3 regions of the Gottfriedia acidiceleris genome follow, and region 3 is predicted to be linked to each of the others. Evidence: a T-box and tRNA genes for the amino acid it is inferred to sense, from the RefSeq annotation. Region 3 holds a T-box; the other regions hold tRNA genes.
What was found. The T-box of region 3 lies ahead of metG (methionine--tRNA ligase). A T-box ahead of a tRNA ligase gene usually reads a tRNA of that ligase, here a tRNA-Met.

Region 1 (10,082 bases), 610 kb from region 3:
GAGCTTTACTGCAGCTTGATATTGAATTTTGGTACAGCTTGTACAGGATAGGTAGGAGCCTGAGAAGCCGGAGCGCTAGCTTCGGTGGAGGCGTCGGTGGGATACTACCCTGGCTGTATTGAAATTCTAACCTAGAGCCGTGATCCGGCTCGGAGACAGTGTCAGGTGGGCAGTTTGACTGGGGCGGTCGCCTCCTAAAGAGTAACGGAGGCGCCCAAAGGTTCCCTCAGAATGGTTGGAAATCATTCGAAGAGTGTAAAGGCATAAGGGAGCTTGACTGCGAGACCTACAAGTCGAGCAGGGACGAAAGTCGGGCTTAGTGATCCGGTGGTTCCGCATGGAAGGGCCATCGCTCAACGGATAAAAGCTACCCCGGGGATAACAGGCTTATCTCCCCCAAGAGTCCACATCGACGGGGAGGTTTGGCACCTCGATGTCGGCTCATCGCATCCTGGGGCTGTAGTCGGTCCCAAGGGTTGGGCTGTTCGCCCATTAAAGCGGTACGCGAGCTGGGTTCAGAACGTCGTGAGACAGTTCGGTCCCTATCCGTCGTGGGCGCAGGAAATTTGAGAGGAGCTGTCCTTAGTACGAGAGGACCGGGATGGACACACCGCTGGTGTACCAGTTGTTCTGCCAAGAGCATGGCTGGGTAGCTATGTGTGGAAGGGATAAGTGCTGAAAGCATCTAAGCATGAAGCCCCCCTCAAGATGAGATTTCCCATAGCGTTAAGCTAGTAAGACCCCTGAGAGACGATCAGGTTGATAGGTCAGAGGTGGAAGCGTGGTGACACGTGGAGCTGACTGATACTAATCGGTCGAGGACTTAACTAACAAGTTTGATAATGACATTATCTAGTTTTGAGGGTACGAAGTACAACTCTATAAATCAGGTGATTAGTGCGAAGAGGTCACACCCGTTCCCATACCGAACACGGCAGTTAAGCTCTTCAGCGTCGATGGTAGTTGGGGGTTTCCCCCTGTGAGAGTAGAACGTCGCCTGGTTTAGATTTTTTATGAAAATAAGTTATTTTCTTATAATCGCGGGGTGGAGCACGAACGAATATGCTTCGAAGAAATTACTTCAGCATACCAATCGAGCCGCTACTTGTATTAACATCCTGAGATTGGGATGGTCTTAACAGGGTAAAACTTCATGGATTTAAAAATTAAATTATTTTCTTATTATCGCGGGGTGGAGCAGTCTGGTAGCTCGTCGGGCTCATAACCCGAAGGTCGCAGGTTCAAATCCTGTCCCCGCAACCAAAAATGGTCCCGTGGTGTAGCGGTTAACATGCCTGCCTGTCACGCAGGAGATCGCCGGTTCGATCCCGGTCGGGACCGCCATACATACGATTCTTAAAACGAAACAAAAATTGTTTCGTTTTTTTTATTATTTTTGAAATGAGTAATATATAAATAGATTTTATTTGCAGGAGTATTACTTTTAACGATTATAACTGTTTAAAACAGAAGCCGACATAAGCTAAGGATGCTTAACTCAACCTTAATTAGGAAACTTGGGATGGTAGGAGATTACAAGGCGCTTATGCGACTAAAAGCCCAAGGTTACGCCATCGATAAGCAAGAGAAGTAACAAAATAAACGAAAACAATCTAAATATAAGTTTCAATAATTTATTGAAACTATTCAAAAGAATATTACTGTTTGACATCCGCTTAATGTTTTGAAATGATATAATATGGCAAAGTTAGAAATAGACGAGTTAGAATTTTGGTGGTGAAGTAATTGGAAATTGTTTTACATACAAATACTGAGGAAGAAACTCAAGAAATTGCATTTTTTCTCGGACAATTAGTGCAACAAAAAGATGTAATATTATTAGAAGGAGATCTTGGTGCTGGAAAGACCACTTTTACAAAAGGATTTGCTAAAGGTCTTGATGTAAAAAGAACGGTTAATAGCCCAACTTTTAATATTATTAAAGAATATAAAGGTAGAATTCCTCTATATCATATGGATGTTTATCGTTTAGAAGGTAGTAGTGAAGATTTAGGCTTTGATGAGTATTTTATGGGTGAAGGTGTTTGTGTTGTAGAATGGGCTCATTTAATTTCAGATTACCTACCAAATGAATTCTTAAAAATCATAATAACTCATGAAGAAAATGGTAGAATGATTACTTTTATTCCAAATGGATCTAGGTATGAATTTATTTGTAAGGAGTTAATAAACAATGACCGTTTTAGCAATTGATACATCTACTAATGTTATGGGGATTAGTCTAATAAAAGATCAATCTGTTATTGGAGAAACGATAACATTTATTAATAAAAACCATTCTGTACGATTAATGCCAGCAATTAGTACTTTAATGGAAGAATGCAATATAAAACCAAAGGAATTATCTAAAATAGTAGTTGCAAAAGGTCCAGGCTCTTATACAGGTGTACGCATTGGTGTCACTGTGGCTAAATCATTAGCTTTCACTTTAAATATTCCAATTATCGGAGTATCAAGTTTGAAGGTATTGGCTGCTAACGGGCGATATTTTAATGGATTAGTTTGTCCATTATTTGATGCAAGACGCAACTTATTATTTACAGGTCTTTATGATTTTAGAGGACAGGTTACTAATGAGGTATTAGAAGACTGCAATATTGACCGAAGTATATGGATTGAAAAGCTTAAATCTTATAATGAACAAATCTTATTTATTGGTAATGATGTATTAATTCATAAAGAATTTATTATTGAGCATTTAAAAGATAAAGCTGTCTTTGCAAAAGAAAGTATGAATAACCAGAGACCTAGTGAACTGTTTACATGTAGCTTAGAAGAAAAGGAAGAATCAGTTCATAATTTTGTACCAGAATATTTAAGATTATCAGAGGCAGAAGCTAATTGGCTTGCAAGCCAAGAAAAGTAGGAGGATATTATGATCTCATCGGTTGCTTTTCGTAAAATGAAAGAAGAAGATTTAGATCAAATAGTAGAAATTGAAAAACAATCATTCCCTACACCATGGACATATGATGCTTTTTATAATGAATTATATTCAAATCAATTTGCCAATTATATAGTGGCTGAAGTAGATGAGAAAATAATTGGTTATTGTGGATTATGGGTGGTTATTGACGAGGGACATATTACAAATATAGCTATTTTGCCAGATTATAGGGGAGTAGGTCTTGGCGAAAAGTTACTTCAGGCGGTAATGGAAACTGCTAAAAATCTTGGAGCTGATACATTAACTTTAGAAGTAAGGGTATCGAATCATGTAGCAATGGGACTATATCGAAAGCTGGGATTCCAAGATGGTGGTATTCGTAAAAGCTATTATACAGATAATTTTGAGGATGCATTAGTTATGTGGGTGAATTTGAAATGATAAATGAAAATTGTTTAATTATTGCTATAGAGACAAGCTGTGATGAAACTTCAGCAGCAGTTGTTAAAAATGGAAATGAAATTTTAAGTAATGTAGTAGCTACTCAAATAGATATTCATAAACGTTTTGGTGGAGTTGTACCTGAAGTTGCATCACGATTACATGTTGAGCAAATAACTTTAGTAATCGAAGAAGCAATGAAGCAAGCAAAGGTAGAATATGAAGAGCTAGCTGCTGTAGCAGTTACAGAAGGTCCAGGACTTGTTGGAGCTTTACTAATTGGGGTAAATGCTGCAAAAGCAATTGCATTTGCACATGGATTACCACTTATAGGAGTACACCACATTGCGGGTCATATTTATGCTAATCAACTTGTACAGCCCCTGCAATATCCACTATTAGCCTTAGTTGTTTCTGGTGGACATACGGAGCTTGTCTACATGAAGGAAGATGGCATTTTTGAAGTAATAGGTGAAACAAGGGATGATGCAGCAGGAGAAGCTTATGATAAGGTCGCTAGAACACTTAAATTACCTTATCCAGGTGGTCCTCACATTGATCGTCTAGCACAAGAAGGAAATGCAACGATTCCCTTTCCTAGAGCATGGTTAGAAGAGGGTAGCTATGATTTTAGTTTTAGTGGGTTAAAGTCATCAGTTATTAATTATATGCATAATGCTGAGCAAAGAGGCAAGGAAATTTCACCAGCTGATGTTGCAGCAAGCTTTCAAGAAAGTGTAATTGAAGTAATTGTTTCAAAAACAATTCAGGCTGCAAAAGAATATAATGTAAAACAAGTTTTATTGGCCGGAGGAGTTGCGGCTAATAAAGGGTTGAGAGCTTCATTACAAGAAGAGATGAATGCTTTGACTAATGTAGAATTAGTTATACCACCACTATCACTTTGTACAGATAATGCTGCTATGATTGGTGCGGCTGCATTTATCCGGTTAAAACAAGGAAAACTAGGTAATTTGGCATTAAACGGGAATCCAGGTTTGGATTTAGAGAATATGTAAGAAGTACTTATTCACAATTTTTCAATAAAATGTGGATAAGTACTTTTTATTTGTTAAAAACTTATTAAACTATGTGTACAAAATTGTGTATAACATTACTATTTTTCTGTGGATAATGTGTATAAACCTGTGTAAAAGCTAAATGATAATTGAATATATGTGGATAAATATGTAGATAAGAAAAAACGGATAGCAATTAGCTTATCCGTTTAGTCATTAATCTTGTAAGTTCTCCCATTCTTCCATTAGGTCTATTAACTTAGCTTCGATATCACTTTTCTTATTTGTTAATTCCTGTACTAATTGAAAATCACCGTAAACTTCTGGCTTACATAATTCTAGTTCGATTGTCTCTATATCAAGCTCAAATTGCGATATATTACTTTCAATTTCTTCTATACGGCGCTGAGTTTGACGGAGTTTTTTCTTCAATTCTTTGTCTTGTTGATAATCAGAAATTGGTTGAGAGGATTGTTTAACTTGTGCTAATGTAGCCTCTTTTTCTGCTTGTTCTTTTTCAAATGCTTCGTTTTTCTTAAATTGGTAATAGTCATAATCACCCAAATAAATTGATAATCCTGCTTTTGCTAGTTCAAAAGTTTTTGTGGATAATCTGTTCATAAAGTATCGATCATGAGAAACAAATAAAATCGTTCCAGGGTAATCTAATAAAGCATTCTCTAACACTTCTTTACTATCTAAATCTAAATGGTTAGTAGGCTCATCAAGAATTAGGAAATTAGCTTTTTTCATCATAAGCTTAGCCAAAGCTAATCTTGCCTTTTCTCCACCACTTAAAGAGTTAACAATTTTTGTCACATCATCTCCAGAAAATAAAAAGTTCCCTAATATTGTTCGAATCTCTTGTTCGGCCTTTAATGGATAATCATCCCAAAGTTCGTCTAATACTCTTTTATTAGAAGTTAGTTTTGCTTGCTCTTGATCATAGTATCCAACTGAAACATTTGCACCAAAATCAATTGTTCCCTGTAATTTTTCTAAATCTCCAATAATCGTTTTAAGTAAAGTCGATTTACCAACACCATTTGGACCGACTAATGCGACACTATCGCCTCGATTCAGTACAAATCTCATCGGTTGATCAATTGTTGGAATACGATCATAGCCAATATATAAATCTTGTACAGACAACACATCATTACCGCTTTGTTTTTCAATTGTAAATGAAAAATTAGCCGAAGATTCGTCTCCAAGTGGCCTGTCTAATCGAACCATACGATCTAATTGTTTCCTACGACTTTGAGCTCTTTTTGTAGTTGAAGCACGCGCAATATTACGCTGTACAAAATCTTCAAGTTTAGAGATTTCCTCTTGTTGCTTTTCGAACTGTTTTAACTCTTGTTCATATTGAGCTGCCTTTAGTTCAAGGTACTTACTATAATTACCAACAAATCGTTGATGCTTATGATTAGATATTTCATAAACAATATTAACAACTTGATCAAGAAAGTATCGATCGTGAGAAACGATTAAAACTGCACCAGGATATGACTGTAAGTAGCGCTCTAACCAACTTAGAGTGTCAATATCTAAATGGTTTGTAGGCTCATCCAGGATTAACAAATCAGGTTTTGTCAATAATAGCTTACCTAATGCCAGTCTTGTCTTTTGTCCACCGCTTAACGAGGAAATTTTTGTTTCGTAATCTTCATTACTAAAACCTAAACCACTAATTATTGAACGAATATCTGCTTCAAACTGGTAACCACCGTTTTCTTTGAATGTATATTGAAGATGATCATATTCATTCATAACCTTGTCATAAACGGCTTGATTAGAGTAGACATCCTCTCTAGTCATTTTAACTTCTAATTTTCGCATATTGTCCTGCATCTCTACTAAATGATTAAATACAGAATAATATTCTTCCCAAATCGTTTTATCGCTTTGTAAACCAGAGTTTTGGGCTAGATAGCCAACAGTAACGTCTTTGGGTTTATTTATTTCGCCGCCATCATAGGATATTTCACCTGCTATTATTTTCAATAATGTAGATTTTCCCGCTCCATTACGTCCGACAATGGCAACTCGATCACTCATTTGAACTTCTAATTTTATATTTGAAAGTATAATGTCACTACCAAAATACTTTGAGACATTATTTACTTGTAAAAGAATCATGGATAACACCTCATTGCAAAATTTTTTATGTATATAACTGTAGACTGTCAAAATTCTTAAATATAGTGTATATTTTACATTAGAACAAATACTTTATTACTAAAATAAAGTCAAATTACACACCATAGTAAAAAGAATTACAGTAAGTGGGGGATTAAAAAATGGATTCGGAACAAATTAAAATTCCACAAGCTACTGCTAAACGTCTACCTTTATATTACCGTTTTATAAAGAATTTGTCTTTATCAGGTAAACAAAGAGTTTCTTCAGCAGAGTTAAGTGAAGCAGTAAAGGTAGATTCCGCTACAATCAGAAGAGATTTTTCATATTTTGGAGCACTTGGTAAAAAAGGTTATGGCTATAACGTAAATTATTTATTAACTTTTTTCTCGAAAGCGCTTAACCAACATGAAGTTATGAAAGTTGCATTAATTGGTGTTGGTAATTTAGGAACTGCATTCTTACACTATAATTTTATAAAAAATAATAATACAAAAATTGAGATGGCATTTGATATTGATCCAAATAAAATTGGCACTGAAATAGGTGGAGTACCCGTTTATAATCTAGATAATCTAGAGGAAGTTATGAATGAAGATATTCAAATCGTTATTTTAACTGTACCTGCACCTGTAGCACAATCAATAGCTGATCGATTAAATGGAAAAAATATTAGAGGAATCTTAAATTTCACACCTGCACGAATTAGTGTACCAGAACATATTCGCATTCATCATATAGACTTAGCCGTTGAACTGCAAACATTGGCATATTTTTTACAACAATAAATTCATATTAGAATAAAAACCCCCAAAAAATTTGGGGGTTTTTGGTTTTTAATGTAAATTGATTTGCTGAAAAACGACAAAAGAGTTCATTAACATATGTGTTAAGATTGGAACCATAATTGAGTTTGTTCGTTTATACAGATAACAAAATACAAAACCGATTAGAAAGTAAGATAAAAAGAAGGGCAAGTCTCCGTGCATAAGCGAAAAGACCGCTGAACTAATTCCAGCAGAAATAATAAATGGTAAACGATTATAAAGCCTTTTAAAAATAATTCGACGAAAAATAATCTCCTCTAAAATTGGTGCAACTAAACTTGGTATGATAATAAAGGCCGGGTTAAGCTTAGCGATGTTTATGATATTTTGAGTATTTTCTGAGCCCTTATGTAGTTCAAATACATAAATTAAAATTAAATTACAAACAATTTGAGTTAGCATTGTTATGAAATAACCTAAAACAACCCAATTTATTATTGTACGATAATTAGCTTTTAGATTCTTTATTCCTTCATAAATGGGTTTATGTAATAAGATAAGTATAATAATTAATCCACTTACGAAACTAATACAACCCCATAATGCCACTGCTTCAAGAGAAGCTGTTTTCTGATCCACTCCAACGTATAAGTTACTATTTAATAAATAGGGCACCCCAAATACCGCTGAATATTGAAGAACGACATACGTTAATAAAATCCATAAATCTCTAGTTTTCAATACGTTAGCTCCTTTGTGTTGATATTTTTCATAACCCAAAGGTTTATAACAACACGTACATTATTTTACTCGTTTCTTTTGTTTCTTAAAAGAAATTTTCACTTTTTATTTTACTTTTGATCGTTAAGAAAAAAACTTATTAAATTTCGACAAGAAAAGTGCCTGCTTCGGGCTTGCAAAATTTTTTGATATTATTTAAACTAATAATTGTGTTAGCACTCAATATACATGAGTGCTAAAAAATAATGATTTGATTATTGAGGAGGTATTACACATGTTAAAGCCATTAGGTGATCGTGTTGTAATTGAGCTTGTTGAGTCTGAAGAAAAAACTGCTAGTGGTATCGTTTTACCAGGTAGTGCACAAGAAAAGCCACAAGAAGGCAAAGTTGTTGCAGTAGGTACTGGTCGAGTACTTGAAAATGGTGAGCGCGTTACTTTAGAAGTATCTGTAGGTGACCGCATTATCTTCTCTAAATATTCAGGAACAGAAGTTAAGTACGGTGGTACTGAATATCTAGTTCTTCGCGAAAACGATATACTTGCAATCATAGGTTAATAAAATAAAAATACTTAAATTAAAAAATATACTTTTTATATTATAAGGAGGTCATTTTCATGGCAAAGGACATTAGATTTGGTGAAGAAGCACGTCGCGCAATGTTACGTGGAGTAGACGCTTTAGCTGATGCTGTAAAAGTAACTTTAGGACCAAAAGGACGTAACGTAGTTCTTGAGAAAAAATTTGGTTCTCCATTAATTACAAATGATGGTGTTACAATCGCAAAAGAAATAGAATTAGAAGATGCATTTGAAAATATGGGTGCAAAATTAGTTGCAGAAGTTGCTAGCAAAACGAATGATGTTGCTGGGGACGGTACAACAACTGCGACAGTTTTAGCGCAAGCTATGATTCGTGAGGGTCTTAAAAACGTAACTGCTGGAGCAAACCCAATGGGTATCCGTAAAGGTATCGAAAAAGCAGTTGCTGTAGCAATTGAAGAATTAAAAACAATCTCAAAACCAATTGAAGGTAAAGAGTCAATCGCACAAGTTGCTGCAATTTCTTCAGCGGATCCAGAAGTTGGACAATTAATTGCTGAAGCAATGGAGCGCGTTGGTAACGATGGAGTTATCACTCTTGAAGAATCAAAAGGTTTCACAACTGAGTTAGAAGTAGTAGAAGGTATGCAATTTGACCGTGGATACTCTTCTCCTTACATGGTTACAAATTCAGAGAAAATGGTTGCTGAATTAGAAAACCCATATATTTTAATCACAGATAAAAAAGTAACAAACATTCAAGAAATCTTACCAGTACTTGAGCAAGTTGTTCAACAAGGTAAGCCACTATTAATCATTGCTGAGGATGTTGAAGGTGAAGCACAAGCAACGATCATCGTAAATAAATTACGTGGTACGTTCAATGCAGTTACTGTTAAAGCTCCTGGCTTCGGTGACCGTCGTAAAGCAATGTTAGAAGATATCGCGATCTTAACTGGCGGTGAAGTGATTACAGAAGAATTAGGATTAGATCTTAAAACAACTAACATCACTCAATTAGGTCGTGCTTCAAAAGTTGTAGTAACAAAAGAAAACACTACAATCGTTGAAGGTGCTGGTGAAACTGAAGCAATCCAAAGACGTATCGGCGTAATCCGTGCTCAATTAGAAGAAACTACTTCTGAATTTGATCGCGAAAAATTACAAGAGCGTTTAGCTAAATTAGCTGGTGGTGTAGCAGTAATCAAAGTTGGTGCTGCAACTGAAACTGAATTAAAAGAGCGTAAATTACGTATTGAAGATGCATTAAACTCTACACGTGCTGCAGTTGAAGAAGGTATTGTAGCTGGTGGTGGTACTGCATTAATGAGCGTATATAATAAAGTAGCTGCAATCGAAGCAGAAGGTGACGTAGCAACAGGTATCAACATCGTATTACGTGCACTTGAAGCTCCAGTTCGTCAAATCGCTACAAATGCTGGTCTAGAAGGATCAGTAATTATTGAGAAATTAAAAAGTGCGGAAGTTGGCGTTGGATTCAATGCTGCTAACGGACAATGG
Region 2 (10,082 bases), 800 kb from region 3:
ACCATATCCTACTACGAAAGCATCTGGTACTTCGAAACCAACTAAATCAGCCTCAATATTTGCTTTACGTCCGCTTGGCTTATCTAATAAAGTAACGATTTTAACTGTATTAGCTTTGCGATGTTTAAATAGTTCAACTAAATAATTTAAAGTTAGACCACTATCAATAATATCTTCTAGAATGATTACATCTCTTCCTTCTACTGAAGTATTTAAATCTTTTACAATTTTTACTTCACCAGAAGAAACTGTACTATGTCCATAACTAGAAACATCCATAAAATCAATTTCGATATATGTATCAATATGCTTGATAAGGTCAGACATGAACGGAAGAGCTCCTTTTAAAACACCCACTACTAGTGGAAAGCGGTCTTTGTACTCTTCAGTTAGTACTGCACCTAATTCTACTACTTTTTGTTGAATTGCCTCTTCACTTACTAATACTTGTTGAATGTCTTGTTTCATTTTTTCCTCCTAGAAACTCTTAGAAACCACCTGTATTGCGATGAGTGACTCATCTGTCGAAAAATTTCTTTCAAAAGCAGATTTCTTTACGAAAGGTACCCATAATATATTATTTTGACTATCCGTAATTATTGGCCATTCATCACGTAATGATTGTTTCATTTTTTCATCAATAAATATATCTTTTAACTTTTTTGACCCATTCATACCCTTTAATGACATTCGATCACCATTCTTTCGATTCCGAACAATGAGTGGAAAAGAAACATCCTTGACAGAACACATAAATATGTCGTTTTTTTGCTCAAAACATTGATTGTTTAATTCAACTTTAATTGAAAAACCATTTGGTAGTTCGTATTCGCCAGGCTCATTAATAGAAATAGTATAATCCTTCACATTCGTTTGTTCGAATGTAAAGATGCATTCATTATATGAACGTGTGACAAAAAGTCCTCCGGGTAAATGCTGCTCCCACGTAGATTTTTCATTTCGTAATAAAGTCAGAATTGAATTAAGATGCCCTTGTGTCAAGCCTTTAGGGATAGATAGGTAGACATAATCTAATATTAGTTGAATACATCTTCTTTGTAAAGATATAGGCACATTTAAAAACTGTCTAACGTCAATAGTGACTGCTTGCTTTTTTTTATTTTTTATAACTGTATTCATTGCGTCTTCAGTTAATTCCATTAAATATAGATCATCTTCCAATTGCTGTCTGCTAAACTGCTGGAATCTTTTATGTGCAGTTGGATTTTCTTCAAAAATAAAAGGTAGAATATGATGTCTAAATCGATTTCTTGTGTAAACATCTTTATCATTACTTGGATCTTTTCGAGGGATAATACCTTGTTCGTGACAATATGTAGTTAATGCTTGTTTTCTTAAATCTAAAAATGGACGAATAATTTCGCCTGTACTAAAAGATCTCTTTTCCCTAATGCCAGCGTAACCGACCTGCGAGCTACCTCTTACTAACCGCATCAATATCGTTTCAACTTGGTCCTCTCCATGGTGACCTAACGCTAAATAATTCGCTTCATATTTCTTCATCGTTTCATCAAAGAAACGATATCGACATTCCCTTGCCGCCAATTGACTACTTAAACCCGTTTCCTCGATATACTGATTCACATTTATGCTCTTACCTTCATATTGAACGTTATTTTGGAGGCTCCAGTTCTTGACATATTCTAAATCATCTAAAGATTCTTGTCCTCTAAACATATGATCTACATGTGCAATAATAATCGAGAACGCATATTCTTCTCTAATTGATAAAAAAGAATGGGCTAACGCCATTGAATCTGGACCTCCAGAAACACCAATCACAATTACACTATTTCTGTTAATATCGTTTTGTTTTATAAATTCCTTTAATTGATTAATTACCATTTACCTATACTCCTAATGAAAGTAAAATTCATATCTATATGTTACCATTCACACACTTGGAGTACTATAATTTACAGCTGATAATAAAAATATAATGCATAGGCCAAGCCCATTAACAAGAGGATGGTCGATGTTTCGAACCAGTGAATTCTTTTTTTCTTTTGCTTCACCTGGACATTGTTCCCTGCTCTTGTCTGTGTTGATTGGTTAGGTTTTTGATTCTGACTAGCTGAATGTCTAGGTTGATTTGTAGGCTGACTATGTTTTTTTGATTGTGTGGATTGATTCGTATTCTGATTTTGCTTTTTCGATTGCCTTGTTTGGTTCATCGTTTGTGCAGCAGTAGCTTGATCCTTCTTATTCTTCCTCTTTTTAGTAGCATTTATTTTTTGTTCATACATTAATAGAGCTTGTTTCATAGCACTTGCATTAACATACTCCCCTTTTAATCCTTTCATTAGAAATTCTTTATATGGATTAAGGGTTTGTGTTTCCGTTATTACTTGTTCAATTTGATTTATTCCCAATCCGTTTTTTAAAAATTGCTTTTTACAATGCAAGTGGATAAAAATCATCGTAACAGCAAATAAGTCATAGGAAACTTCCGCTTTCCTAGAACCTAAGCCCCAGTATCCACGATCAAAGAACTCCGTAAACTCTTTAACTGCACGTCCAATTTGAGTAACTCCTCCAAAATCAATCCACTGGATTTTATTTGGTTCTTTTGTAACAAGTAGATTATCTGTTTTTAAATCTCCAAAAATAAAGCCTTTATGGTGTAATTTATCTAACAATGATAAAACTTGTATGATAAAAATACTAGTCCATTCCATTCCATTTCTTTCAATAAAATTTGGTAAACTTACACCATTTACGTATTCCATAACATAGTAATAGCAGCATTCATTTGTTCCTGGATTTAAATAGTCATCTACATCGATAAAAGAAGGCCCAAGGATTGAATCCTGGACCTGTGTGATTTTTTTTAAAACATTTACTTCGTTCGTTATATTAGTAGAATCTTTACTCAGCTTAATAGCAACATCTCCAGTTTTTCCAGAAGCTAGATAAACTGTTCCATTTGCCCCATTTCCAAGTAAACTCTTAATTTCGTATTTGTTTTTATTCCACTTTCCAGTAATGAGAGTCCCAGGCGCTAAATTAATCTGCCCATTCAATTGATTGTTCATCATCACCATTATTACCTCTATTGTAGTTTTGTTCGTTAAAATAGTTTAAAGCCTCACGTATAGCAGGACCGGTTGGCGTCATGCCGCCCATCGTTAACTTAGGAAAAATTGTGTTTAGTTTTTCTAACTTAGGTGTCCAATCTAGTAATTTGTCTACATCATCATGTTTCCCGGGAAATATAAATAACGAGTAGGCATTTTCTCCTGTCCTTGAGTTTAAACTAATTTGCAAATCAAATAATGATTCCTTAACAGTTTCTAGTTTGTCTTTCATACTAGCACTCGTATCTACTAAAATAATAACTTCTAAACCTACAGTTTCGCCGATATCCTCTACAACCTCATATACTTCTTCTCGCTTTGAGGGAGGAAGTGATTCAATCGAATTGCTATCGCCTAAAATTTGTTTTAATTCTTTATTTACAAATCCTTGAATTGTTTGAGTCATCGCTTTTCTAGTAACCATTTGAACAGTTTGAGAAAGTTGCTTTGTGTAAACGACTTGACTAATCCCTCCACCTGCTCTAGCAATTTCCTCGATTTCCTTTAAACCGTCACCACTTTGCACATTTTCATCTAGTATTCCAATTACATTTACTGTAATACCGTATTCTTGTGCCAGACTTGAAACAGCTAACGGATCTTCGCCATGGTTTGAATAACCATCAGTTATTAATAGAATTTGTTTTAACTTTCCCTTATACATACAAAATCCCCTCCGCGTAAAAGTTGTTACCATTTTGTCCAATTGCGGGAGGGGATAAACCTTTATTTATTTTATTTTACTATGCCATTGCACTATATGATGAGATAGATGACCACTCTGGCAAGTTTCGTTTAACAACAGCAACCACAACCGTCATATCATCATTAATATCACCTGTATTCGAACGAATTACTTCCTCGAGTAACAACTCTGCTACTGATTGTGGATCATCCGTTTCAAATTCACTTATTTTTCGTTTCATCCACATTTCGTAATTTTCAACATGTTTAGGACCTTCAAAAATTCCATCACTCATCATAATTAATAAGTCTCCAGCTTTTAACTGCTCACTTACGACTTCTACATCAAATTCATCAATGATCCCGATTGGTAGATTACTACCTTCAATTTTAATAACTTGCTTACCTCGTTTCACAAAACTTGGTGATGAACCAATTTTTAAGAATTTTGCTGATGCATCGTGTAAATCGACCATCGCTAAATCTAGTGTAGCAAAGACCTCTTCCGTAGTACGTAAAGATAATATCGAATTAATCGATTTAATAGCGACGGTTTCTTCAATACCCGAATTTAATATTTTTTGAAGTAGTTTTAGTGTTTCATTACTTTCAATATGAGCTCGCTCACCATTTCCCATGCCATCACTAATCGCAATAGCGTGCTTCCCTGCTCCAACATCCATTATTTTAAATGCATCACCAGAAATAAAGCCTCCACCTTTAGCTGCAGTCGCAACCCCGGTTTCAATAACAAATGCCTTATCTGATCCAAATGTAACTAAGTAATTACCTCCATTGGGTATTGTCGCTGCCTCTTCTTTTAATACGACAATCGTCTCTTTTAAAATATCTGATAGAATTGGCGCAATTAATTTTTGGCATTCACCGTACTCGTTTTCAAACGGAATTAATATATCTATATCAATATTACCTTGCTCTAAGTTATAAATTTCAACTTGGCTAACATCAATTCCAAAGTTTAATAAAGCTTGTAAGATTTGGTCTTCCTGCAATTGATGATTTTCTTTTTCTCGTTGAATCTCTTTTGCAAAATCGACCATTACTTTTGAAACCCCGCGTAATTGCTCTGCCACTAATCTTCTACTTTCTTGAACTTGTTTTTTTAGCCTTTGATTGGCACGGAAGTAGAAAACCTCTTGCTTCATTAAATCTGCCATTTTTGAAGAACGTTGGCAATATTTCTCCCACTCTCTCATAAATTGGCCATTCTTAATGAGCTGATCCTTTTCAACTAAATGCATCATATTTTCCATGTATTGATATGTTCGATCACCATTGTTTGACCAACAATGATCCTTTTTCATACAACTATTACAGCACTTATTTGAAATACTACAAATAAACAGTTCTTCATCAGTTAGTTCGTCCTCAATATGTGCAAACTGGCTAGGCTGTGAAAAACTTGCAGATAATGCTTCAAACACGTTTGAAAATTGAGTAATCCGATTAGCCGTCAAATCTCTTATTTTACGCAAGTATTGTTGTTGATCTGTAGAATGTTCTTCTGTTCCTGGTACTAGTTTAGCTAATTGTTTTAGTAGGAAAGATGGTGTTATTAAGAATAAGACAATCGCAATTACTGATTCAATGATTGAAAAAATAATATCTGATTGTTTTTCAGCATAAAAGCTAATGAGGCATGTCCCAATTAATAAGCCAGCTGCCGCACCTAATCTTTTTCCCTCTTTAAGGAGGCCACCAAGTAATCCAGAGAATGCTAATAAGCTCATTTGATATAGACTCGAAACACTCGCTAAACTTAGTATAAGGCCTGTTACAACCCCTACTGTACAACCGACCGTTCCTCCGGCTACGAAGGCAAATAGTAAGACAATGTATCTAGTAACAATATGCTGAATAGATAAATCTTGAATATACCAATCAGTTGTCCCCGTCACAACCGAAGCTAAAAGAATAACTAAACATACGATTTCTTCAACACCTAAAAGCTGTTTTCTTTTAGGAATCGCGAGTAGAGGTACACTTTGGAAAAAGATCATCGTTAAAATAAAACTTAATCCCGCTTCAACTGAGGCCATCAAAACATCATACATTAGAACTTCTTGTTGAAAAGCATAAGTAATTAAAAGATGACTAATAAATACTGATAAAAAAACTTGAAAAGGTACTAAACCTATATAGTGTCGTTTAACTCTAGCGAAGAAAATATTAAGGATAAAAAATAGGATAATTGTGGCAAACGCGTAACTAACTGTTTCAATTGACACAGTTAATGAACCAATCATAAGAGCAACAAAAGCTATTCCAGTACGCTCACGTTTCATCATATAAACTGAGGCAAAAAACGGTAATACAAACGGGAGAATATGTGATAGTATCAACGCTCGTCCTAATAAAAATCCCGTTAAAAAGATTAGTAACCCCCAATCAAAGAATGCTCTCTCTAATTTGGATTTAATTGATTTAGAAGATTGCCGAAATACTGATTGAAATCCATTAGTAGGGACCAAGCTTGCTGAAGAATTAGATGACCCTCTTTGCAGTTTCGTCATATTTCCACCTCATCCGAATTGGTTTATTGAACATATTTTAACTTGTCCAATTGAAGGATTATGTCAAAATGACAAAGGCAAATAAAAGTTTTCTTCGACGGAAAAAGCTTTTACGTACAACTGTTTTACAAAATATGAGAAAAGCTAGCAGCATAATTTCTCTAATAGGGTAAAAGAAACGCAATTATTAAATTTTATGTCAATCGAAATTCAGAATAAAGAGAAAAAGTATGGAAGAAGAATGGATTTAAGAGATGGGGATGCATGTTCCTTAAAAAAAACGCCTAGCCTCTCTTATAGAGACCAAACGTTTTTGTTGTTGTATGACCCGTACGGGATTCGAACCCGTGTTACCGCCGTGAAAGGGCGGTGTCTTAACCACTTGACCAACGGGCCGTTAAAGGAAATGGTAGCGGCGGAGGGAGTCGAACCCACGACCTCACGGGTATGAACCGTACGCTCTAGCCAGCTGAGCTACACCGCCATTATCTTTAAACGACAAGATTTATATTATCATGGTACCAATTAACCGTCAACAGTTTTTTAGAATCTTATTTAATTATTTTTTCCATACAAAAACGCACCCATTAAAGAGTGCGTGTTCTATATACCTATTTATGTCCTGACAAGGTAGGATTAGCCTCGACGAGCTCCACGGCCACCACGTTTAGATTCCGTGTTACGTTTTAATGAAGCTAGACGGTCTTCACTGTCTTTTAAAAATTTACTCATTTTTTGATCAAATGTTTCTTTAACCGGACGTTGTTCCGAACGGTTTTGATTTTTGCCACGGTTTCCACCACCGCCGCCTCCATATGAAGGTCTGCTTTGACGAGGTCTTTGCTCACGCTCTCCCTCTTTTACTGGTGGACGTTCTTTCGCTTTTTTGATTGAAAGACCGATTTTACCGTCCTTTTCAACATTGATTACTTTTACTTCTACTTCATCGCCAACTTTTAAATGTTCGTTAATATCTTTAACATAGTTGTCAGCTACTTCACTAATGTGAACAAGTCCAGTTACTCCTTCTGGTAACTCTACAAAAGCACCAAAATTTGTAATCCCTGTAACTTTCCCACTAACTTTGCTGCCTACCTCAATTGACATAAAAAAAATGCTCCTCCTTAAAAATGTTTAACTGGATTTACTATATTATATAAAATAATAAAAACAAGTGTCAATGAAACGATAATTACTTGATATTAGGAAAAATTATTTCTCCCTTTTTAGAAAAAAATAAGTTTTTTCTAGCTAACTCAATAATATATTGATCATCGTTCAATTGGTCAATCATGCGCTTTGAATCCTCTACCGTACTCTTTGTTTTCTTTAGATCAACCTTTGCTAGCCTTAACTGCTTTACTTTAGATGAATACACATGTTGTTGTGTTACATAATGAGATTGTAATAAAAAGAATAGGGGGACAGTTAAAAAGCAGAATAATGAAATTCGTACTAAAAACTTTTTAAAACTCCTTCTCCTAGGCTTAACACCATGTTCCTCAACTAAAGTAATATTTTGTTTATCTTGAACTTGTCTAGTTAAATCCAATTTTCTCGCATGTTCCACCTATTTCTTCCTCCTATCTAAAAGGTCCTTTACTTTTTTAATAGTAGTAAGGAAGATATTCTTGAATTTTCCGAAAACTCCTTTAAATTGTATGAAATAGTTTTTGACTCGTTTTGGCACAAAAAACCAACATACTCTGCCGAAAAACAAAAGAATTGATAGTACAACGTTGTAAACTAAACGGATTAGTCGAATAAGAAGTCCATAAATAAACAAAAGAATGATAATTATTACCTGAATAATCCACTTTATAGGTTTTACAATAAATATTACGATCAACTTTACTATAATGCGATAAATGCTAATAACTAGTTGAATAACAAGTTCTAGTATTTTTTTATAAATAGTTCGAAAAAGACTTTGATATGCCGCATAACCACATAGTAAAGCTAATAGTAAATAAAACCTAAGTGCACCTTCATTAACTAAGTATAATACATAAAAAACTAGTAGAGCTTGAAAAATCCAAAATAATATATCAGTTGCAAATACAATCAATCGATTACGAGTACCTCGATATAAAAAACGATGGTATGTATCTAGTGCCATACCAAGATATGCACCCATACCGACCATCGCTATCATTGAGTAGAACTGAACGTTTAAGCTCATTTAAATAGCTTGCTAAAGATTCCTTTAGCTTTCCCCGAATTGTACTCGTCAATATAACAAAGTTCATTAATCTTTCCCTTGATTGCTACATGACCTTTTTCTACATCGAGGTTTTTCATTTGTAAATTATGACCTTTAATATGCAAAAAGCCTAAAGCTGTTTCTAATAGGAACTCTTCACTATCAAAGCTCTCAACCTGTTTTACTCCAGTAATCTCAAGATATCTTCTACTTTTTAACGATAAATCCTGCTCGATTATTTGGCTTGTATTTTTCGCATTTAACTCATACGGATTATTCATACTAGTCCCTCCATTTACATAAACTGTACCGCTTGTAAATCGATTCCTAATACAGTGTTATTTGTACAAGTATATGAAGGGACAACTTTTTTAGAACAAGCTATCTGACAGTTTTTCCTCGCTAATGATTGTATACATTGCATCTGCTTCTTCTTTTCGAACGGTTTCTTTAAGTAAATTAATTTTTGCTGTAACAATTTTTTGCCCGAATCGAATTTTTAACTCGTCATTTACTTTGACTTCTGTAGATGCTTTTGCAACTGTTCCATTGATCGTTATTCTTCCTTGATCAGCTACTTCTTTTGCAAGTGTACGACGCTTAATAATTCTCGATACTTTTAAAAATTTATCAAGTCTCATCATTTATTCTCCTTAATTTTCATTCAATTAGACATTATTCGTATTTTTTAGCTTCATTCCATATCTCATCCATTTCTTCAAGAGATACATCAGAAAATGTCTTATTTATTTCACGAAGTCTTGATTCAATATATTGAAAACGTTTTGTAAATTTCATATTTGTTTTTAAAATAGCTTCTTCAGGATTTACATCAATAAAACGTGCTAAATTAACAATACTAAATAACAGATCACCAAGTTCCGCTTCAACTTTAGACTGATCATTCAATTTGATGGCATCAAGCACTTCAGCTAACTCTTCGTTAACCTTATCTACCACTGGCGGTAGTTCCTTCCAATCAAACCCTACTTTCGCGGCCTTACTTTGAAGTTTCTCTGCTTTTAATATTCCTGAAAGATCCTTTGGTATTCCTGAAAGAACAGATTCAACGACATGTCCTTTTTCAGCTTGTTTTAATTCTTGCCAATTTTTTAATACGTCTTCCTCATCATTCACATGAACGGTTGAAAATACATGTGGGTGACGATAAATTAGCTTACTTACTAATCCTTGAATTACATCTTGGATTGAGAAATATCCTTCATCTTCTCCAATTTGGGCGTGTAACATGACTTGAAGTAATACATCTCCTAGCTCTTCAATAATATGATCGTCATCTTCTTCATCGATTGCTTCAAGTAGCTCATAAGCCTCTTCTAATAAGTACTTCTTTAATGATTCATGGGTTTGCTTTTGATCCCACGGACATCCATTAGGGCCTCTTAAAGTAGCAATGACAGAACGAAGTGTTTCAAATTGATGATACAGATCCTCTTCATTTTTAACTGGAGGTACATAAACACTTGTCAAATTATTAATTGATGTATCGCGATCTAATTCAAATAATGGTACCCTTCTTATTTGCTCACTTGAACTACCCGC
Region 3 (10,082 bases):
ATCTTTTTTATTCTCTCTAAATAAATTCCATATATTTACAGTAAATCCTTCTTCAACTAAACTGCCATTTAGCTCAATAAAAAAAATCGACTTTTCAGCCGATCGTATTGTTCAACATACGCATCAGTTAGTTGAACAGATTATTTTATAATTGGATATCTATTTTCTTCTGCCCAATCCATTATAAATGGTTTTTGACGGGGATTTAAGTTAGCAGGAAGGTCTGTCTTTCTAAAAAATCGATGTTCTCTGCTTTCAATACCTTTTTGTTTTAACTCCCCTGTAAAATGTTTAGATTTGAAAATTATTTGAACACTGAAAGTCTGATCTCCATTAGGATATTGAACAAAACATTTTTCTCCTGAATAAATACCAAACAACTCTAAATCAGTTATCGTTAGCCCTGTTTCTTCAAAAGATTCCCTTTTCGCTGTCTCTTCAAAGGTTTCTCCAATTTCCATAATTCCACCTGGAATACACCAATTATCTTCGTCAGTTCGGTGTTGTAATAATATTTGTTCTTTATCTTCAATAATAATCCCGCAACCAACAGTTAATAAGGTTTTGTTACCAATATATTTTCTCATTTCTGCTATGTAATTCATCGACTTCTCCTTCATTAAAAACCATCTTTATTCAAATAATTTTAACAATAATTCACTATGAATTTCTAAAGCAAATTTTCCTATTTATTCCAGTTTCTTATTCAACTATCCTGCCATTTAGTTAAACAAAAAAGAGCTTCCGAAGCAACTCACGTTGTACAACTAAAGCATCAATTAGTTGAATAAGAAAACATTTATTTTCAAATTTTTTTCTAGATTTTCCAATCATACATCTCTAATATGATTCTCTATTTTTTGTTGGATATTAGGATTTACTTATTTAATCTACTATGAATTACAGAATGTAGCTCGCTCAATCTTTCCTGATACCTAGTTGCTTCTTCAATCTTAGAGTATCTCTCATCATTAAGTGCCCTTTCAATTTCATATAATTTTTCAAGTTCTGGTCTCAGTGACTTTATAGTCTCAATATCATTTTTTTGGACTAACTCTTGTAAATATGAACTATATTCTCCAATATCAACAAACAAATTATCTATATCTACTTGTAGTTCGATAACGACTAATTTATTAAAAGTTGCCTTATCCTTACTTGTGATTCTGGGAATAAAGTTTGGAACAGTAGATAAATAGGAATCAATAAATCCTTTAGCATAATATAAATCTTTTTGAGTATTAGCTTGCGACAATAATTTTGTAATATTACCAAATTGATATAGTGATACTGAGTAATTATGTCGGTAAATTTCATCTAGTGCAACATTAGGACTTGGTTTGTCTATTTTACTAACTTTATCTGATAAACAGCCCGTCATAGTTAAAAACATTGAACAGGAGATTAACACCAACGAAAATTTTTTCACATAATCCCTCCAAAAAAAGAATAAATTTAACATACATTTTCAATATCTTTCTAGCATTTAAATTCTACATTTTTGTAATTTTTTCCTTTTCTATTGGAATATCCTATAAGTTAGCAAAAAAATAGACTGCTAAAGCAGCCTTCTTGTTGTACAACTAACGCATCAGTTAGTTGAATAAAGCATCCTTAAATGATATTATGATTGGAAGTTCAGGTGGACTAATTTCAGATGGTAATTCATTAAAACTAAAAAAGCGTAAATCTTGCACTTCGCTTTCTTCTTTTTCGAATACACCTGAGTATTCAGTACATATATAAGTAGCAATTACATTATATACTTCGTCTCCGTGAGGATATTTATAATAAAATTCTTTTCCAGAAAAAATGTTAAAAAACTCAAGCTTTAATGCTGTTAAACCAGTCTCTTCCTTCAATTCTCTTTTAGCAACTTCCTCTAAATTTTCTCCTAATTCTAATGAACCACCAGGTAATCCCCAAGTATTATTGTCTTTCCTTAATTGTAATAGCACTCTTTTTTGTGAATCTAATAGTATAACATTTGCACCAGCCATTAATAGTGGACGACTACCTACAACTTTTCTTAAATCCATAATATATCCCATTGTTTTTCTCCCCATAAATTATGTTAATGTTTAAAATAACTGTAACAAATGATTACATCTTATTCCACTAATCTGCCATTTAGCTACACAAAAAACGATTCTTCGTTATTGAAAAATCGCATGGGTTAGTTAAATTATTTCTTAGAAGTGAGAAATGGAATGGTTAGATACTTAAATTACCTTTTAAAATTGCACCCAACGCTAAAATACCACCGCTAGTTGAAATCAAAAAAGCCATTTAAAATTCCCTCCAAAAAGTTAAAAAAACGATCCTTCGTTATTAAATTAATCGCACTGCGTTAGTTAGTTAATTCAATCCTATTTTATTAGCTTAGTAAAACGGTTTTGTATAACAAATGCGATAAAAACTGATAGCATTGTAACAATGAATAGAGATACAGAAGAACTTTCCACAAAAATAACCTCATGTGGCAACTTTGATATATTACTCCATTGATCAGCTAAATCAGGCTGATAAAATACCGTTAAAAGCATACCTGAGAATACATTTAAAGCAACAAATAATAGGATAAAACTTATTGAAAACAAAAGAATTTTTTTCATTTTTATTCTCCTTTAGTTACTCAATTTATATTATTCACTAAGAAGATTTTCCTAAGATGATACTACTAACATTAACATATTTTTCCATTTTTAACTACAAGTTTGCAAATACCTGCCATTTACTCTAATAAAAAAGAACAGCTTTTGGCTCCTCTTCATCATTAACTTATGGAGTGCGTTAGTTCAAACCAAATCAAAAGTATTTTCTTTTCATTTGGAAATTACCACAAAATAGAAAATAATAGTTTTAAAATCATATATGATACTGTAATATCAATAAGGGCACCTTAAAAAAGAAAGGGTGCATAAAAGTGTATGGTATTATTCATTTCGAACTATTTTTAATAACAGGAATTTTGCTTAATTTAATTCCAGGTGCAGATACGATGTATATCGTAGGTCGAAGTATTTCTCAAGGGAGAAAAGCTGGAGTATTTTCCGTTTTAGGAATCATTTCAGGCTCATTAATTCATACGCTTTTGGTTGCGTTTGGATTATCCCTTATTCTATTAAAATCTGTTTTCTTATTTAATACGATTAAGATTATAGGTGTTATCTATTTGGTATACTTAGGGATACGTATGCTACTAGATAAATCAAATGCTGCGTTTCGAGCAGCCGAAGTTGACAAATTAAATATCCCTAAAGTATATGTGCAAGGTATTTTAACGAGCTTAACAAATCCCAAAGTATCATTATTTTTTCTTTCGTTCCTTCCACAATTCATTGATACAAAGGCTTCTGGTCCGATTCCTTTTCTGATCTTAGGACTGACTTTTACAACAACTGGGTTGTTATGGTGTTTATTTGTTGCTTATTTTTCTTCTTATGTAACAAAGAAACTAAGAGGAAACCAGAAAATTGGAATGGTTTTAAACAAAGTAACTGGAATAATTTTTATTGGTTTGGGTATTAAGCTCCTTCAAATAAAAGCTCCTAACTAAACTTATTAAAAACCTGATGCCCCCTAAAATATAAAAGTTTATGTGAATGAAAATATAAAGAATTCCTTCAGAAACAATATCTGAAGGAATTTTTTATATTTGTTATGCAAACTAATGCATGCGTTAGCCAACCATGAATCCTCTGTTTCACAAAAGTGAATGGTAGCTTTTATTCTAATCTAATAGTATTTGCATAAGAATTAAAAATTTATCGTTTTTTTCGGTAAAACCTTTGGGTCTTTTATTAGAGATGCAACGTTCTTCCCTTTGTTAAACCTTACATTATTAAGCCAATAAATAAACGCACCTTCATCATAACTCAGTCCATATTTCTCCTTGTTGTCCTCATCAACACCAAAAGATACCCAGAAAGGATGGTCATTATTTCTATCATATAACCATCTAAAAAAATCTTGTTGCAGTTGACGGATATTTCTTCCTACTTTTGCAGGACATCTAATATAAACTGTATCATCTTCGTATTCAAATTCAATTTTTACAAACAACTTTAACTTCCCCCATCCGATTGATCTATCAAGTAATTATAGCATTTCTTATTCAACTAACCTGCCATTTAGTTGTATAAGAAAATCAACAATCTGCTTTAACAGAGACAAAAATAAAGAAATTATATGTATTTAATGGAGGTGTAGGAGGACTAAAGACCCAGTAGGAACGTGAAGGCCTAGCTCATGCTAAAGCGAGCATACTTAGTTGAAATCAACAAGATATTACATATTTAATTAAACATTCTAATCAAAATTTTAGATAGAATAGTTACTTTTGTAGTAATATGTGCTTTTTTCAATTGCATATATATTAGTAAAGGGGTGATAAAAAAATGGATATTTTATCAATTATCTTTCAAATTTTATTAGCTCTTATGTTTTTAATTGCTGGTTTAGGTAAAGTTTTTGGTTCAAAAACGAGTGTTGAAAGTTTTAATCACTTGAAATTAGCACAATGGTTTAGAGTAATTACTGGATTAGTAGAATTAGTTGGAGCAGTTTCACTGGTTATTGGATTTTGGGAAGAAAGTTGGGTTCCAGCGGGTGGTTTATTATTAGGAGTTGTGGCAATCGGTGGAATAATATCACATATCCGTGTTAAGGATTCGTTTAAACAAACTTTTACAATATTATTATTAGGCATTATTGCGTTTGTACTTTTATGGATTAATTATTCTGATCTCTCAAGTTTCCCGGGATTTAATTAATTTGCGAGAATATATACAGGTATTAATAAGGTATTAATAAAAGCCGACAGAATAATAAATACAGTACTTAAATCAATCTTATATGTAACAAGGAGCAATTTTAATAATGTATGATATCGTAATGATCGGCGCTAAGACCGGCTGGAGCAAGTGCTGCTTTATTTGCAGCGGGAACTGTTGTAGGGACTAGTGTTCATACCATCATTACAGCAGGTGATGGAGCAAAAGTTGCGATTAATGTTATTAGTCAATTAGATGGGAAACGATATGTTGATCACGATGTTTTGAAATCATAATTTATGATTAAATAAATAATTTAGCGTTACTTCTATTGAAGTAATGCTTTTTTTTTATAAACTATTTTAAATTTTGATAGACTAATAGCTATTCTATTTAAAAAGATGTATCTGTAATAATTCATTTTTTCATCAATATATTAGAATGAAATGAATTATGTTAGGAGGGGTCCGATTGTCGGATGCATTTATAGCACGTTCCTTAGATGAGATTCTGTTTTGGTCAAGGATCATGAAAGAACATGCACTCTTTCTTAAATTAGGCTTTAATTGTGATGATACTGAGTTAATTCAAGAAGCAGATCAATTTTATCAAGTTTTTGAAGCAATAGGAAATAAAGCCCAATCATTTTCGCTTCAAACGGATCCTCAGCAAATTAAGCAGTTTAATAATGAGGTTCATCAAGCAGCTTCTATGATTTGGGCCTATAAGCGGAAAATCCTTAATTTACTCCTTACTTGTAAAATAACGGGCAATAACTTTCCTTTATTAGTTGACCATACAAGTAGAGAAGCGGCCTATTTTGCAAATCGCTTGACTGAATTAAATAATGGTCAACTCCAACCGCTACCTGCTGCAATTATCCAGGAAAATGTTTTCTTTTTAAGAATTATGGCAGACCATGCAAAATTTATAGGACATTTATTAGACCCATCAGAAAGAAAACTAGTAGATCAAGCGAGGGAATTTAGCCATGATTTTGATCAGCTTTTATATCAAGCCGTAGATTTAGAGTCAATGAGACCACAATCTGAAACAGTTCCGATACTTGACCAATTCCTTGATGAAAACCGAGTATCGGTAAAATCACTTAGAGACTTTAAGAAAACAGCTCGCGACCTAATAGAAGCATGTAGAATTAAAAGTATCATTCACCCACTGCTAGCAGACCATGTATTTAGAGAAGCAGATCGATTTTTGCATATAATTGACGCGTTCGAAGCACAGTTAACAGGGAATGGAAACAGAAATGTTGTACTGGACGACCATTAAAAACAACGCAAGTTAGCAAAATAGAAATGAAAAAAGAATCTGATTAAAGATTCTTTTTTTATTGCGCGTTTGAAATAAAACATAGTTGGAAAAATCTAAAATATAAAACCCTACTCATAAACGGTTCATGGGCAAGTATAAGGGTAAGAAGAAGAATATAGGTTACTCATGAGTGGTTCATGAGTAAGTAAAAAAGAAAAAAGTAGAAATCACAAATCACAAATCACCTTATTCATAACAGTGGGAACTTATTTATGTAGAAATTATTCCCTCTGTCTATAACTCTTTAACAAATCCTCAATTAAAATGCCATTAATTTTCAATCCTGATAAATTGCAATTATTAATTTCGACATGACTTAAATCACAGTCCGTGAACTGACTATTTGTTAAATTGCATTTTTCAAATTTAATAGAATTAGAGTGATCTTCAAGATTTAGATCTTCCGGAATCACAATATTGCGGAAGCTTGATCCAGTTAAATGAACATGATCAATTACTAAGTCTCTTAAATTCCCATTTGTTATTTTTGTATTAGATAAATTAACATCTGAAATTCGAGTTCCGAATAAATTCACGTCATTTAATTCTAGATTTCTCATATTTGCATTTGTAAATTTCGAATTTGCCAAGCTTACATTAGTAAAGTCTAAGTTTTCAGCTCTTACTTCACTAAATGTTGAAAAAGACATATCTGTTTTTTGTAACTCAAATAATGCAGTCTTCCAATTTGACATTACATCTCCTCCTAAAGCTTTGATAATTGAATATATTTAACTTAAAACCCGAGTATCCCTTCACTCTTAATCATTTTTAATTTCGACAAATAGTTGAATCAACTTTTATTTTGTAACTTATACTATATAAAAATCTTCTTTTGAAATAGTTTGACTTTTCGATATTTTTTTTATAAAATCTTTTTAACATTTGAATAAAAGCAATGAAGAGGAAAAGTAGAATAATGTTATTTTTTACAGAGAGCTTCGGTAGCTGAAAAGAAGCAAGAATACTTATTTGAACAATGGCCTCGGAGCTTCGTACTGAACGTATACTTTCTATTAGTAGGCTACGACAAGAGTTGGCACTTGTTACCAAAGTCACAGTATATAAGCATTTTTATGCTTTTTGTACTTGCTAAGACAAATGTATGCAAATACTTTGTGAACTAAGGTGGTACCACGTGGATATTAAACCTCGTCCTTATCTTTTTATAGATAGGGGCGAGGTTTTTTGCATTTATAAATTAGGAGGAATTGGAATGGACATTTTTATTGGAGGAGCTTGGCCTTATGCAAATGGTTCATTACATTTGGGGCATATTGCAGCTTTACTGCCAGGTGATATTCTAGCTCGATATTTTCGTTTGAAAAAAGCGAATGTATTATACGTTTCAGGAAGTGACTGTAATGGTACACCTATTGCTATTAAAGCAAAACAAGAAAATGTAACTTATAAAGAAATTGCAGATCGTTACCACCTTGAATTCGAGGATAACTTTAAGAAATTAGGATTTACCTATGATTTTTATACAAGGACAGACGCAAAACATCATCATAATACTGTACAAGAAATTTTCTTAACTTTATTACAAAATGGGTTAATTTATAAAAAAGAAATTGAACAATGCTATTGTGAAGAATTTGAACAATTCTTACCAGATCGTTATGTAGAAGGAAATTGTCCAAATTGTGGTCAACATGCGCGTGGAGATCAGTGTGATTATTGCTCTGCTATTTTAGATCCTTTAGAATTATTAAATAAAACTTGTAAGCTATGTGGAAATCCTCCATCCGTAAAAAACACAGAGCACTTTTATTTTTCATTAAGTAAGTTACAAGATAAGCTTAATGAATATCTTGAATTTGCTAAAATGAGTGGATGCTGGCGTTCGAATGCTATCCAATTAACAGAACGATATTTAAATGAAGGGCTTCATGACCGAGCAGTATCAAGGGATTTGCCAAATGGAGTAAGCGTACCAGTAAAAGGGTATGAAAAGAAGAAAATTTATGTGTGGATCGAAGCAGTGTCTGGTTATTATTCGGCAAGTAAACAATGGGCACTTAGCACTAATCAAGATGACATTAGCTTTTGGAAAAAAGAAACAACATCATATTATATTCATGGTAAAGACAATATACCGTTCCATTCAATTATTTGGCCAGCTATTTTAATTGGTTTAAAAAAAGATGCTCTTCCAACTCATATTGTTTCAAATGAATATTTGACTCTTGAGAAGAAAAAACTGTCCACTAGTAAAAACTGGGCAGTATGGGTACCATATCTAATCGAAAAATATCATCCAGATTCAATCCGATATTTTTTAACAATAAATGCTCCAGAAAATAGAGACACTGATTTTTCTTGGAGGGAATTTATTTATAGTCATAATAGTGAACTATTAGGCGCATATGGGAACTTTGTAAACCGCACATTAAAGTTTCTTGAAAAGTACTATAATGGTGAAGTCCCAAATGGGGAAATAGAACAATCATTTAGATTCGAAATTAATGGGCTTTATAAGTCAGTTGGTTCACAGATTGAATCGGCTAATTTCAAAAAGGCCATAGAGGAAGTGTTTGAATTTATCCGAACTGCAAATAAATATTTTGATGAAGCTGCGCCTTGGAAACAAGTTAAGGAGAATTTTATCGGGTGCCATAACACGATGGTGAGTTGTATATATGCTATTGCCAATCTGGCGCAAATCTTACATCCAATCTTACCTTTTTCGAGTAATGAAATAAAAGAAATGCTAAATCTACCAAAATTTGAATGGAAGGAAATTTCTCCAGTTTTAGTAAAAATTAACGAGGTAAAGCCTCTTTTTGACAGAATTCATGTAGGTAGAATAGAGGAAGAATTAGAACAGTTAAATAACCAATCTAAAAAGTAAAAGATAAAAGATCCAAAAATAAGAGTTGCGCCTGTTGAAGTGAAATATTCATCAGGATCGATGATTACAGATGTTTTATGCCATCCATCAATATCAGGTGTTGCTTCACCAGTTGTACGAGGGGCAAATTTAATATAAAGCATGAGTAATAGAGCAAATAGACCAACAAATGGTGCAGTAGATGAAAATGGCATTTAAAATAAAGGGCAATTAAAAATGATATAAAATATAAAGCTATAATTGATATACTTAATTTTAAGAATTGTTTAAGCCAGTAATTGCGTCGATTGATTGGTTGGTCGCGTAATACTTCTTTCATTTTCTGTGCATCCTTGTATCGGAAATATAATCCGACTGGCCATGCGATTAAGAAGCAGATTAATGTAAAGGACAAGCATAGTATAAGTTTTCCTCCGAAAGCTGTTATAAATAATGACATATTTTCCTCCAAAATTTTAATGATAATTACTATTTTATCAAACTTTCAAATTAAAAATATTGGGAAAATATAAAATCATATAGAAAATGTAATCGTTTTATTTAACTTGTTTAATAATGTTTATTATAAAATGATTGAATATAAGCACTATTCTAGCAATCTCATAACATTATATGTACCTAAAAACTAAATGAGGTGAAAAATGAAAAAAATTACTGTATACCATTATGATGCTTTTAGTAAAGAGCCCAATAAAGGAAATCCAGCTGGAGTCGTTTTAGATTGCGATTCTTTGACTGATTATGAAATGCAGGATATTGCGAAACAAGTCGGATTTAATGAAACTTCATTTCTATTAAATTCGAAAGTTGCTGATCATAAAATTCGTTATTTTACACCAGGGCATGAAATGGATTTATGTGGTCACGGGACAATGGCAGTAATATATGCTTTGGTTACTAGAGGGATAATTAAGTTTAAAAGTGAGTTAACGATAGAAACAAAAGCTGGGATTTTGCCGATTAAGATTCATAATTCGAATAATGAAATCTACATAAAGATGAAACAAAAAACACCAGAGTTTGTAGAGTTTAAAGGATCGATTGATGAAGTAGCGTCTTCAATTGGTCTTAGTGTAGAAGAAATCGATAAAAGTCTACCAACTCTTTACGGAAGTACAGGT

Region 1: it encodes a tRNA-Met, which carries the amino acid that the T-box ahead of metG (methionine--tRNA ligase) is inferred to sense. The anticodon was not compared.
Region 2: it encodes a tRNA-Met, which carries the amino acid that the T-box ahead of metG (methionine--tRNA ligase) is inferred to sense. The anticodon was not compared.

What each region holds. Positions count from the first base shown of each region.
Region 1 covers NZ_CP096034.1:258,385-268,466, forward strand. The annotation lists rRNA gene MY490_RS01395 (23S ribosomal RNA) at 1-831, shown strand, start outside; rRNA gene rrf (5S ribosomal RNA) at 887-1,002, shown strand; tRNA gene MY490_RS01405 (tRNA-Met) at 1,187-1,263, shown strand; tRNA gene MY490_RS01410 (tRNA-Asp) at 1,269-1,344, shown strand; gene tsaE (tRNA (adenosine(37)-N6)-threonylcarbamoyltransferase complex ATPase subunit type 1 TsaE) at 1,747-2,214, shown strand; gene tsaB (tRNA (adenosine(37)-N6)-threonylcarbamoyltransferase complex dimerization subunit type 1 TsaB) at 2,195-2,887, shown strand; gene rimI (ribosomal protein S18-alanine N-acetyltransferase) at 2,897-3,349, shown strand; gene tsaD (tRNA (adenosine(37)-N6)-threonylcarbamoyltransferase complex transferase subunit TsaD) at 3,346-4,368, shown strand; gene MY490_RS01435 (ABC-F family ATP-binding cassette domain-containing protein) at 4,585-6,510, opposite strand; gene MY490_RS01440 (redox-sensing transcriptional repressor Rex) at 6,672-7,298, shown strand; gene MY490_RS01445 (CPBP family intramembrane glutamic endopeptidase) at 7,347-8,018, opposite strand; gene groES (co-chaperone GroES) at 8,293-8,577, shown strand; gene groL (chaperonin GroEL) at 8,637-10,082, shown strand, end outside.
Region 2 covers NZ_CP096034.1:71,805-81,886, reverse strand. The annotation lists gene hpt (hypoxanthine phosphoribosyltransferase) at 1-468, opposite strand, end outside; gene tilS (tRNA lysidine(34) synthetase TilS) at 478-1,866, opposite strand; gene MY490_RS00390 (protein kinase domain-containing protein) at 1,938-3,059, opposite strand; gene MY490_RS00385 (VWA domain-containing protein) at 3,028-3,762, opposite strand; gene spoIIE (stage II sporulation protein E) at 3,842-6,316, opposite strand; tRNA gene MY490_RS00375 (tRNA-Glu) at 6,641-6,712, opposite strand; tRNA gene MY490_RS00370 (tRNA-Met) at 6,724-6,800, opposite strand; gene MY490_RS00365 (S1 domain-containing RNA-binding protein) at 6,953-7,423, opposite strand; gene MY490_RS00360 (FtsB family cell division protein) at 7,509-7,886, opposite strand; gene yabQ (spore cortex biosynthesis protein YabQ) at 7,887-8,498, opposite strand; gene yabP (sporulation protein YabP) at 8,495-8,800, opposite strand; gene MY490_RS00345 (RNA-binding S4 domain-containing protein) at 8,891-9,160, opposite strand; gene mazG (bifunctional methyltransferase/pyrophosphohydrolase YabN) at 9,195-10,082, opposite strand, start outside.
Region 3 covers NZ_CP096034.1:869,567-879,648, forward strand. The annotation lists gene MY490_RS04090 (NUDIX hydrolase) at 141-605, opposite strand; gene MY490_RS04095 (hypothetical protein) at 878-1,429, opposite strand; gene MY490_RS04100 (NUDIX hydrolase) at 1,596-2,051, opposite strand; gene MY490_RS04105 (hypothetical protein) at 2,370-2,615, opposite strand; gene MY490_RS04110 (LysE family translocator) at 2,927-3,559, shown strand; gene MY490_RS04115 (hypothetical protein) at 3,760-4,065, opposite strand; gene MY490_RS04120 (DoxX family protein) at 4,401-4,775, shown strand; partial or broken gene MY490_RS04125 (pyridine nucleotide-disulfide oxidoreductase) at 4,934-5,071, shown strand; gene MY490_RS04130 (DUF2935 domain-containing protein) at 5,304-6,065, shown strand; gene MY490_RS04135 (pentapeptide repeat-containing protein) at 6,329-6,802, opposite strand; T-box leader at 6,997-7,270, shown strand; gene metG (methionine--tRNA ligase) at 7,324-8,961, shown strand; gene MY490_RS04145 (PhzF family phenazine biosynthesis protein) at 9,603-10,082, shown strand, end outside.